Linked DNA regions of Cystobacter fuscus DSM 2262. Each later gene encodes a partner of the first gene's protein in a complex. Links are inferred from orthologs where the notes say so. Each region holds a gene or a part of one and is shown in the gene's direction. Other genes may lie near its edges.

Region 1 (4,694 bases):
GCTCGATCGGGCCGAGGCCCACCTGCATGGTAGTCCCGACGCCTCGCATGTGCTCCGGGGCAAGGTGGTGGCCAACCTCTTCTTCGAGGACTCCACCCGGACTCGCACCTCCTTCGAGATGGCCGCTCACGCGCTCGGGGCCGAGGTGCTCAACTGGACGATGGCGGGCTCGTCCGTGTCCAAGGGCGAGACGCTCCTGGACACCGCGCGCAACATCGAGGCCACCGGCCCCGTGGCGCTCATCATCCGCCACCGCTCCTCGGGCGCGCCCCACCTGGTGGCCCGGCACGTGCGCTGCGCCGTCGTCAACGCGGGGGACGGCACCCACGAGCACCCCTCGCAGGGCCTGCTGGACGCCTTCACGCTGCGCCGGCGCTGGGGAAAGCTCGACGGGCGCACGGTGCTCATCATCGGCGACGTCCTCCACAGCCGCGTGGCGCGCTCCAACCTGCACTGCCTCACCGCGCTGGGCGCGAAGGTGGTGCTGTGCGGCCCGCCCACGCTCCTGCCCCCGGGGCTCGAGGCGCTCGGAGCCCGCGTCACCTCGCGCCTGGACGACGTGCTGCCCGAGGCGGACGCCGTCATGTGCCTGCGCGTGCAGTCCGAGCGCCAGAGCGAGAGCTTCTTTCCCTCGGCGCGTGAGTTCTCCCGGCTGTTCGGGCTCAACGCCGCCCGCGCCGAGCGGCTCAAGCCGGAGGCGCTCGTGCTGCACCCCGGCCCCATGAATCGCGGGGTGGAGATCGCTCCCGCCGTGGCCGATGGTCCCCACAGCGTCATCCTCGATCAGGTGGCGCACGGGGTGGCCGTGCGCCGTGCCGTCCTGGAGGTGGTGTGCCGATGAAGCCGACGACAGTGCTGCTGCGCCGCGGACGCGTCATCGATCCGCGCCACGGCGTGGATGGGGTGCGGGACGTGCTGGTGCGCGACGGGGTGGTGGCCGAGGTGTCCGAGGCCCCGATTGAAGCGCCGCCGGATGCCCAGGTGGTGGACGCCCAGGGCCGGTGGGTGCTGCCGGGCTTCATCGACTTGCACGTGCACCTGCGCGAGCCGGGCGAGGAGGGCAAGGAGACGGTGCTCACCGGGAGCCGCTCGGCGGTGGCCGGTGGCTTCACCGCGGTGGTGGCGATGCCCAACACCAAGCCCGTCAACGACAGCGTGCTCGTCACCGAGTACGTGAAGGCCAAGGCGCGCGAAGCGGGGCTGTGCCGGGTGTACCTGGCGGGCGCCATCACCAAGGGCCTGCAGGGCGAGGAGATGGCGGAGATGGGGGCGCTCGTGGCCGCCGGCTGCGTGTGCATCACCGACGACGGCCGCCCGGTGATGAACGCCGGCCTCATGCGCCGCGCGCTCCAGTACGCCACCCAGTTCGACCTGCCCGTCATGGTGCACGAGGAGGACCTGACGCTGTCGGGCAAGGGGGTCATGCACGAGGGCCCCACCTCCACGCGCCTGGGGCTCATCGGCATTCCGCCCTCGGCCGAGGTGGCCATGGTGGCGAGGGATCTCGTGCTGCTGGAGGAGACGCGCGGCCGACTGCACGTGGCCCACGTGTCGTGCGAGGGGAGCGTGCGGCTCATCCGCGAGGCCAAGCGCCGGGGCCTGCGCGTCACCGCCGAGGCCACCCCGCACCACTTCACGCTGGAGGACGAGGCGGTGGGGGACTACGACACCCACGCCCGGATGAATCCGCCCCTGCGCACCCGCCAGGACGTGCTGGCCGTGCGCGAGGCTCTCGCGGATGGAACGATCGACGCCATCGCCACGGATCACGCGCCCCATGGGGTGCTGGAGAAGCAGGTGGAGTTCGACAAGGCGTGGAATGGCGTGGTGGGACTGGAGACCGCCCTGGGTCTCACCCTGGCGGCGGTGCGCGAGGGCGCGCTGAGCCTGACGCGGGCCGTGGCCCTCTTGTCGGATGGGCCGGCGAGGGCATTCGGCCTGCCGGGCGGCCATCTGGCCGTCGGGGCTCCGGCGGACATCACGGTAGTGGAGCCAGACGTGGAGTGGACGGTGGATGCGACGCGGTTCTTCTCCCGCAGCCGCAACACCCCCTTCCATGGCCGGCGTTTGACGGGCCGGGTCGCCCAGACGTGGGTGGGTGGCCGGCTGGTCTTCGAGAACGGGCAGACGAAGGAGTCCAGGTCATGAAGAGGGCCGTGCTGGCGTTGGCGGATGGCACCACCTTCGAGGGTCGCGCGCTGGGCGCGTCCGGCGAGACGGTGGGTGAAGTGGTGTTCAACACGTCGATGACCGGCTACCAGGAGATCCTCACCGACCCCTCCTATGTCGGGCAGATCGTCACCATGGCGTACCCGGAGATGGGCAACGTGGGCGCCAACCCCGGCGACGAGGAGTCACCCAAGCCGCACGCGGTGGGCATGGTGGTGCGCAACGCCTCGGCACAGCAGTCCAACTGGCGCGCCCAGGAGACGCTCGACGCCTACCTCAAGCGCCACGGGATTGTGGGCATCGAGGGGCTCGACACCCGCAGGCTCGTGCGCCACCTGCGCATCAACGGCGCGCAGATGGGCGTCGTCTCCACGGAAGGCCACTCGGCCAACGCCCTGGTGGAGCGCGCCCGCAACGCCCGGGGCATGGAGGGCATGGACCTGGCCACCGGCGTGTCCTGCGCCGAGCCCTACCTCTTCACCACCCCGTCTCCCACGCTGCTCGGCGAGGAGCCGCGCCCCGTCGTCGAGCCGCGCTTCGACGTGGTGGCCTACGACTACGGCCTCAAGCGCTCCATGCTCCACTACCTGGTGGACGTGGGGTGCCGGGTGAAGGTGGTGCCCGCGGGGACCACCGCCGAGCAGGTGCTCGCCGACAAGCCCCATGGCGTCTTCCTCGCCAACGGCCCCGGGGATCCGGCGGCGGTGAAGGGCGCGGACAAGGTGGTCGCCTCGCTGCTCGGCAAGGTGCCGGTGTTCGGCATCTGCCTGGGCCATCAGATCCTCGCCCTGGCGCTGGGCGGGCGCACCTACAAGATGAAGTTCGGCCACCGGGGCGCCAACCAGCCGGTGAAGGATCTGCTCACGGGCAAGGTGGAAATCACCAGTCAGAATCATGGTTTCGCCGTGGATGACGCCAGCGTGAAGGGCAGGGCGACGGTGAGCCACCTCAACCTCAACGACGGCACCGTGGAGGGCCTGAACGTGCCGGACGCCCGGGCGTTCAGCGTCCAGTACCACCCGGAAGCCTCTCCGGGGCCCCATGACGCCCGCTACCTCTTCACCCGCTTCGCGAAGCTGATGGCCGGAGAGTAGGATCTCGCCGCCCCCATGGAATCCCCTCTTTCGCCGTTGTCGTACCAACCCTACCTGGATCAGCTCATCGCCTTCGGGAGCCAGGAAGAGCGCAAGCCGGACCTGCTCGTCGCCAAGGCCGAGTACCTGCGCCTGACGGGCGAGGTGTTCGAGGACGACCAGCTCTTCGAGCTGCGCATGGCGTCCTTCCTGGACTACTACCTGTACGATCGCGTCTCGCCCACGTCCGGCAAGACGCCGGCGGCGGAGCTGTACGAGCTGCGGTTGCAGAGCGGACCGCCCGAGGAGGCCAACGCCTTCCGGTGCTTCACGGAGACGGTGCACGGCCTCTTCGAGGTGCGCAAGCTGGGCAAGGGCCTGGTGCGCCTGCGCGAGCTGCACTCGGGCAAGGACTTCGACGTCACCGAGCGCCGCCACATGGTGGGCCTGGAGACGGGAGACGTGCTGGAGGCCCGGCTCATCCCCTTCGCCGGCCATCTGCTCTTCTCCTCGGCCTTCTGCTTCCACCCGCGCGTGGCGGTGAAGGCCATCAAGGCCGAGGCCAAGCGCCGCAAGAAGAAGGAGCCCGAGCGCCCCCCCGTGGAGATGGTGTGGGAGTGCGCCCGGCGCGCGGTGAAGGCCGAGCGCTACAAGCAGATCGCCGTCGAGCGCATCTACGACTTCTCGCAGACGACGCCCTGGTTGGCGTCCGCGAGCTAGTTCTGCCTCAGGCGTCGGTGAAGCGGAGGCCGGTCAGGCCTTCGTGTTCCATGGCCTGCTTGAGACCTTCGGTCACGATGAGCGCGCCTGACCAGCCCCAGGGCCGCGAGATGGGGGTGTCGCCCATCTTCGCGGGGTCCACTTTCAGGCCGACGACGTTCCGATACTGGCCCACCTTCTCGGGAACCCCATGCCTGGGCTCCCAGAACCTGACCTCCTCGCATCGTGCTTCGTCGATACAACGGAGGACTCGCAGGGCGTTGAGGATGAAGTAAGGCTCCGTATGACCCTCCACTCGAGCCGGGATGAACTGGACCTCTTGCTGGAGGCTCAAGCGCTCGAAGAGCGAGACGACACGGGGGGTGACCACGGGCGTGCCGGGTCCGGTCAGACTGAAATCGAGGGGTTGCCCGGCGTGTGCGATGCCCAGAACAGGCGTCCCGTCCAAGACGACGGCGCGGCCCTTCGTGAACTGCCAGGGATCCAGTCGTTGGCCCCGATCATCCAGGTTGGTTTGACTCAAGACCCAGCGGCCAGGGACACGCATGTCGTCCCAGAGTTCGAAGTATCTGTTTCGAGAATTCATCGCTTCTTCGTGGCGAGCTTGTTGAGTCGTGAGCCGGGGGTGCAGATGTCGCCCGCGATTTCATCCAGCGTGTCCATGAGTCGCCGTCTGCACTCTTGCCTCTTCTGACATCCTTCGAGTGCCTCCCGGAGCCGCTTGTGGATTTC
Region 2 (5,498 bases), on another replicon or contig:
CATGGTGAAGGAGTACCGGGAGCGGCGGGACATGGTGGTGGAGCTGCTCAACTCGTTCGACGGGGTGCGCTGCCGCGCGCCCGAGGGCGCCTTCTACGTGCTGCCCAACATCTCGGGCCTCTATGGGCGCTCGTACAAGGGCACGCCGCTGCGGGGCTCGCTCCAGGTGTCGGAGATCCTCCTCAACGACTTCCGGGTCGCCGCGGTCCCAGGCGCGCCCTTCGGCGTGGACGCGAACATCCGCGTGAGCTTCGCCACCTCGCGCGAGCAGCTGCGCAAGGGCCTGGAGCGCGTCCGGGAGTTCACCGCCTCCGTACGCTGAGGCATCCCCCCCGCTGGCTTGCTCGGCCGCAACCCGAGTGGACGGCGGGGGGCACTTCCCGTACGAGGGCCGCCGCCTGGCTTCAGTCCGTGTAGGCGAACGCCTTCCAGCCGTCGTCGGTTTGCCGGTAGAGGATGACCGCCGCGTGCCCCGACAGGTTGGCCACGGCGGCGTACACCTCGGTCCCCCGCGGGATGACGGCGCCCAGCCGGGCAGGGGGCTTGCCGTACTTCCTCTCCAGCTCCGCGTAGGGCAGCACCTCGATGTCGTACAGGGTGACGAGGTCCGTGCGCTTGTTGCGCAGCTCCTTCACCCACGTGGCCACCAGGGACTCGGGCGCGTCGAACCGCCGCTCCTCCAGTTGGAAGGGGAAGGCCAGGTACCCCACGGAGCCCCGGACATCTCCGGCGAGCAGGGAGTCGACCAGTGCGTGCGCCTCCTTGCGAATGCGCTCCGGCTCGCTCCCGGTTCGTGACGTGGGCCGCGGCTCGGGCACCTCCTCGGCGGGAGCGGGAGCGGGAGCGGGAGTGGGAGTGGGAGTGGGAGCCGGGGCGGGGGCCTCGGACCGGGTCCGGGAGCGACGGCGAGAAGGCCGGGGGCTCTCGGAGGCGGGCGCCTCCGCGGCGGGTGCCTCGGCGGGCGGGGCCTCGGTGGGCGGGTTTTCCTGGGAGAGGGCGGGAGCGGCGGACAGCAGCAGGAGCAGGGACCAGCAGCGCATGGGACCTCACGAGAATCGACGCGGAGCCTACCAGAGGCCGGCGGGGGACCGACCCCTTCACACGAGTTCGTGCAAGCGCGGGCGAACGTGCTATGGGCCCCCCCTCGATGCCTAAGCGAAATGATATCCGGAAGGTTCTCGTCATTGGCTCGGGCCCGATCGTCATCGGGCAGGCGTGCGAGTTCGACTACTCAGGGACCCAGGCCATCAAGGCGTTGCGCGAGGAGGGCGTCGAGGTCGTCCTGCTCAACAGCAACCCGGCCACGGTGATGACGGACCCCGAGTTCGCTCACCGGACGTACATCGAGCCCATCACCGTCGAGGTCGCCGAGCGCATCCTCGCCCAGGAGCGTCCCGACTCGGTGCTGCCCACCATGGGCGGCCAGACGGCGCTCAACCTCGCCAAGGCGCTCGCCGAGCAGGGGATCCTGGAGAAGTACGGCGTGCGGCTCATCGGCGCGTCGCTCGAGGCCATCAACAAGGCCGAGGACCGGCAGCTCTTCAAGGCGGCCATGCAGAAGATCGGCGTGGCGCTGCCCAAGAGCGGCTACGCGACGAACATGCAGGAGGCGCTCGCCCTCATCGACGAGGTGGGCTTTCCCACCATCATCCGTCCCTCGTTCACCCTGGGCGGCACCGGCGGCGGCATCGCCTACAACCGCGAGGAGTTCGAGGCCATCTGCCGCTCGGGCCTCAAGGCGAGCCCCAACTCCACCATCCTCGTCGAGGAGAGCGTGCTCGGCTGGAAGGAGTACGAGCTGGAGGTGGTGCGCGACTCGGCGGACAACGTCATCATCATCTGCTCCATCGAGAACCTGGATCCGATGGGCGTGCACACCGGCGACTCCATCACGGTGGCCCCGGCGCAGACGCTCACCGACCGCGAGTACCAGCGGCTGCGCGAGGCGTCCTTGCGCATCATCCGGGAGATCGGCGTCGACACGGGCGGCAGCAACATCCAGTTCGGCGTGAATCCGCGGGACGGGCGCATCGTGGTCATCGAGATGAACCCGCGCGTGTCGCGCTCCAGCGCGCTCGCGTCCAAGGCGACGGGCTACCCCATCGCCAAGGTGGCCGCGAAGCTGGCCCTGGGCTACACGCTGGACGAGCTGCGCAACGACATCACCCGCGACACCCCGGCCTCCTTCGAGCCCACGCTGGACTACGTGGTGGTGAAGGTGCCGCGCTTCAACTTCGAGAAGTTCCCCCACGCCGACCGCACCCTCACCACCAGCATGCGCGCGGTGGGCGAGGTGATGGCCATGGGCCGCACCTTCCGCGAGGCCTACCTCAAGGCCATGCGCTCCATGGAGTCGGGCCGCACGGGCCTGGAAGCGCCCGAGCTGCCCACGGAGAAGGAGGAGCGGCGCAAGGTGCTGCGCGACTACGTGCGCGTGCCCCGTCCCGAGCGCCCCATCTACGTGGCCCAGGCCTTCCGCGAGGGGCTGAGCGTGGAGGACGTGCACGAGCTGTCCGCCATCGATCCCTGGTTCCTGCGCCACATCCAGGGCCTCGTCCGGGAGGCCGAGTCCATCCAGGCGCTTGGTGGGCTGGACAAGCTGCCGGATGACACGCTGCGCGCGGCCAAGGCGGATGGCCTCTCCGACAAGTACCTCGCCCAGCTGCTCGGGTGCACCGAGGCGGAGGTGCGCGCGCGCCGGCACGCCAAGGGCATCCGCCCCGTGTACAAGCGCGTGGACACCTGCGCCGCCGAGTTCGAGGCCTACACGCCCTACCTGTACTCCACCTACGAGGAGGAGGACGAGGCGCCCCCCACGGCGCGCCAGAAGGTGCTCATCCTGGGCAGTGGCCCCATCCGCATCGGCCAGGGCATCGAGTTCGACTACTGCTGCGTGCACGCGGCGTTCGCGCTGCGCTCGGCCGGGTACGAGACGGTGATGGTCAACTGCAACCCGGAGACGGTGTCCACCGACTACGACACGTCGGACCGGCTGTACTTCGAGCCGCTCACCATCGAGGACGTGCTCGAGGTGTCCCAGCGCGAGAAGCCCGTGGGCGCCATCGTCCAGTTCGGTGGCCAGACGCCGCTGCGCCTGTCGGTGCCCCTGGAGAAGGCGGGCTTGCCCATCCTCGGCACGTCCCCGGACGCCATCGACCGCGCCGAGGACCGCGAGCGCTTCGCGCAGCTGATTGAAAAACTGGGCCTCACCCAGCCGGAGAACGGCGTGGCGCGCAGCCACGAGGAGGCCTTCCGCGTGGCCCAGCGCATCGGCTACCCGGTCATGGTGCGGCCCTCCTACGTGCTCGGCGGCCGGGCGATGGAAGTGGTGTACGACCAGCAGAGCCTGGAGCGTTACATGCGCGAGGCGGTGAGCGCGTCGCCCGAGCACCCGGTGCTCATCGATCGTTTCCTCAAGGAGGCCATCGAGGTGGACCTGGACCTCGTCGCCGACCGCACCGGCGCGGTGCTGGTGGGCGGGGTGCTCGAGCACGTGGAGGAAGCGGGGGTGCACTCGGGTGACGCGGCGTGCACGCTGCCGCCGCACTCGCTGTCGCCCGACCTGGTCGAGCGCATGAAGGATCAGGCCATCGCCCTGGCGCGCGAGCTCGGGGTGGTGGGGCTGATGAACGTGCAGTTCGCCATCCAGGGGAAAACCATCTACGTGCTGGAGGTCAACCCGCGCGCGAGCCGCACCGTGCCCTTCATCTCCAAGGCGACGGGCGTGGCGCTCGCGAAGATCGCCAGCCTGTGCATGGTGGGCAAGACGCTCGCGGAGCTGGGCGCCACGAGCATTCCCGAGTTCAAGCACGTGGCCGTCAAGGAGTCGGTGTTCCCCTTCGCGCGCTTCGCTGGCGTGGATGTCATCCTCGGCCCGGAGATGAAGTCCACGGGTGAGGTGATGGGCATCGCCGCGGACTTCCCGTCGGCGTTCGCCAAGAGCCAGCAGGCTGCGGGCGTGAAGCTGCCCCGCAGCGGCAAGGTCTTCATCTCGGTGCGCAACGACGACAAGCCGGCGGTGGTGGACCTGGCGCGGCGCCTGCGCGCGCTCGGCTTCAAGCTGGTGACCACGGGCGGCACCCACGACTACCTGGCGGCCAAGGGCATCGAGACGGAGAAGGTGCTCAAGGTGGCCGAGGGCCGTCCGCACATCGTGGACAAGATCGTCGACGGGCAGATCGTCCTCGTCATCAACACCACGTTCGGCAAGCAGGAGATCTCCGACAGCTTCTCCATCCGCCGCGAGGCGCTGATGCACAGCGTGCCGTACTTCACGACCGTGCAGGCGGCCCGCATGGCCGTGGGCGCCATGGAGTCGTTGACCCACACCGAGCAGACCGTCAAGCCGCTGCAGGACTACCTCGGCGTGAAGTAGTCGTCGCCCACGCGCTCCGGGCCGTCGCGGCAGAGGTGGCGGCCGACGAGCGGGGGAAGAGCCGGTCGATGCATGACCGGCTCTTCGGCGCATGGCACCGCCCTACACCCCCAGAACGGCACCCAGTACCTCGATGAGCGCCCGCGGATTCTCCCGGAAGTAGAAGTGGCCGCCAGCGAAGCGATGGAGCCGGAAGTCCGAGGTGGTGTGCTCACGCCAGAGTTCGAGCTTTTCCAGCGACACGGCATCCCGGTCGCCGCCGAACACCTCCAGCGGTACCGTCAGAGGCGACCCCGGCCGGTAGCGGTACGTCTCCAGGAGGGTGAAGTCCGCCCGGAATGCCGGTAGCAGCAGGGCGAGCAACTCGGGGTCGGCCATGACGTGTTGAGGGATCGCTCCGTAGCGTTCGTCGATGGCCCTGGCCAGGCTCGCGTCTGGCAATGCGTGCAGGTTGGAGGCCGTCCGAGGCAGGTGCGGAGCGGCGTATGCGGACACGATGAGTCGCTCGGGGAGCGGCCGGCCCTGGACGGCCAGCTCGCGGACCACCTCGAACGCCGTGAGTGCACCCAGGCTGTGACCGAAGAGAACGAAGGGTGGGGTGAAGTCCGTTTCAGCGAGGAACCGGTCGACGAGCTCGTGCATGCTCGCCGGTGGCGCCTCCGCGACGCGCTCCCCGCGCCCCGGCAGACAGACGCCGTAGACCTGAACGCCGGGCAGTTCACGACCCCACCGGACGTACTCGCCAGGCAGGCCTCCCGAGTGCGGAAAACAGTACAGGCGAACCCTGGGCTCTCCAGGGATGGCCTTGCCTACCAGCCACGGGCTCTTGGCTCTCATGGGTTGATCCTTTGCATGGTGGGGGCGGCGCCGGCCCGGCGTTCCTCGATCACCGAGGCGAGTCTGGCGGCGTTGCGGCTGCGCAGGATGTCGGCGGCTGTTACCGCGACCGCGAACTCCGTCCGCGCCCAGGCGGCGACCTTGGTCGCGATCAGTGAGTCGCCACCGAGATCAAAAAAGCTGTCCTGCGCCTCGATGTCCGGCTCTCCCAGCGCCTTGCCGAACGCCACGAGGAGCGCGGCCAGCACCGGTGGATGGGGCGGGTTGTCGCGGCGCATTCCCTCAT

What was found. Proteins that work in one complex are often made in the same cells at the same time.
Region 2: the proteins of carA (region 1) and carB are in contact, whole or in part, in a solved structure (PDB 1KEE), measured with the Escherichia coli proteins. The link is inferred for Cystobacter fuscus DSM 2262 from one-to-one orthologs.

The regions. Positions count from the first base shown.
Region 1 is NZ_ANAH02000066.1:215,758-220,451, forward strand. What follows is about bases 1,205-4,203. They hold carA (glutamine-hydrolyzing carbamoyl-phosphate synthase small subunit), read left to right. Parts: upstream 1,205-2,144; coding sequence 2,145-3,263; downstream 3,264-4,203. Other genes in these bases: D187_RS41490 (dihydroorotase), read left to right, coding at 1,205-2,148; D187_RS41500 (DUF7986 domain-containing protein), read left to right, coding at 3,279-3,962; D187_RS41505 (imm11 family protein), read right to left, coding at 3,970-4,203. Outside these bases: D187_RS41485 (aspartate carbamoyltransferase catalytic subunit), read left to right, coding at 1-841; more of D187_RS41490, read left to right, coding at 838-1,204; more of D187_RS41505, read right to left, coding at 4,204-4,548; D187_RS41510 (AHH domain-containing protein), read right to left, coding at 4,545-4,694. UniProt on the Escherichia coli protein: Small subunit of the glutamine-dependent carbamoyl phosphate synthetase (CPSase).
Region 2 is NZ_ANAH02000065.1:7,404-12,901, forward strand. What follows is about bases 773-4,575. They hold carB (carbamoyl-phosphate synthase large subunit), read left to right. Parts: upstream 773-1,147; coding sequence 1,148-4,375; downstream 4,376-4,575. Other genes in these bases: D187_RS39940 (hypothetical protein), read right to left, coding at 773-1,040; D187_RS39950 (thioesterase II family protein), read right to left, coding at 4,478-4,575. Outside these bases: D187_RS39935 (pyridoxal phosphate-dependent aminotransferase), read left to right, coding at 1-322; more of D187_RS39940, read right to left, coding at 405-772; more of D187_RS39950, read right to left, coding at 4,576-5,212; D187_RS39955 (type I polyketide synthase), read right to left, coding at 5,209-5,498. UniProt on the Escherichia coli protein: Large subunit of the glutamine-dependent carbamoyl phosphate synthetase (CPSase).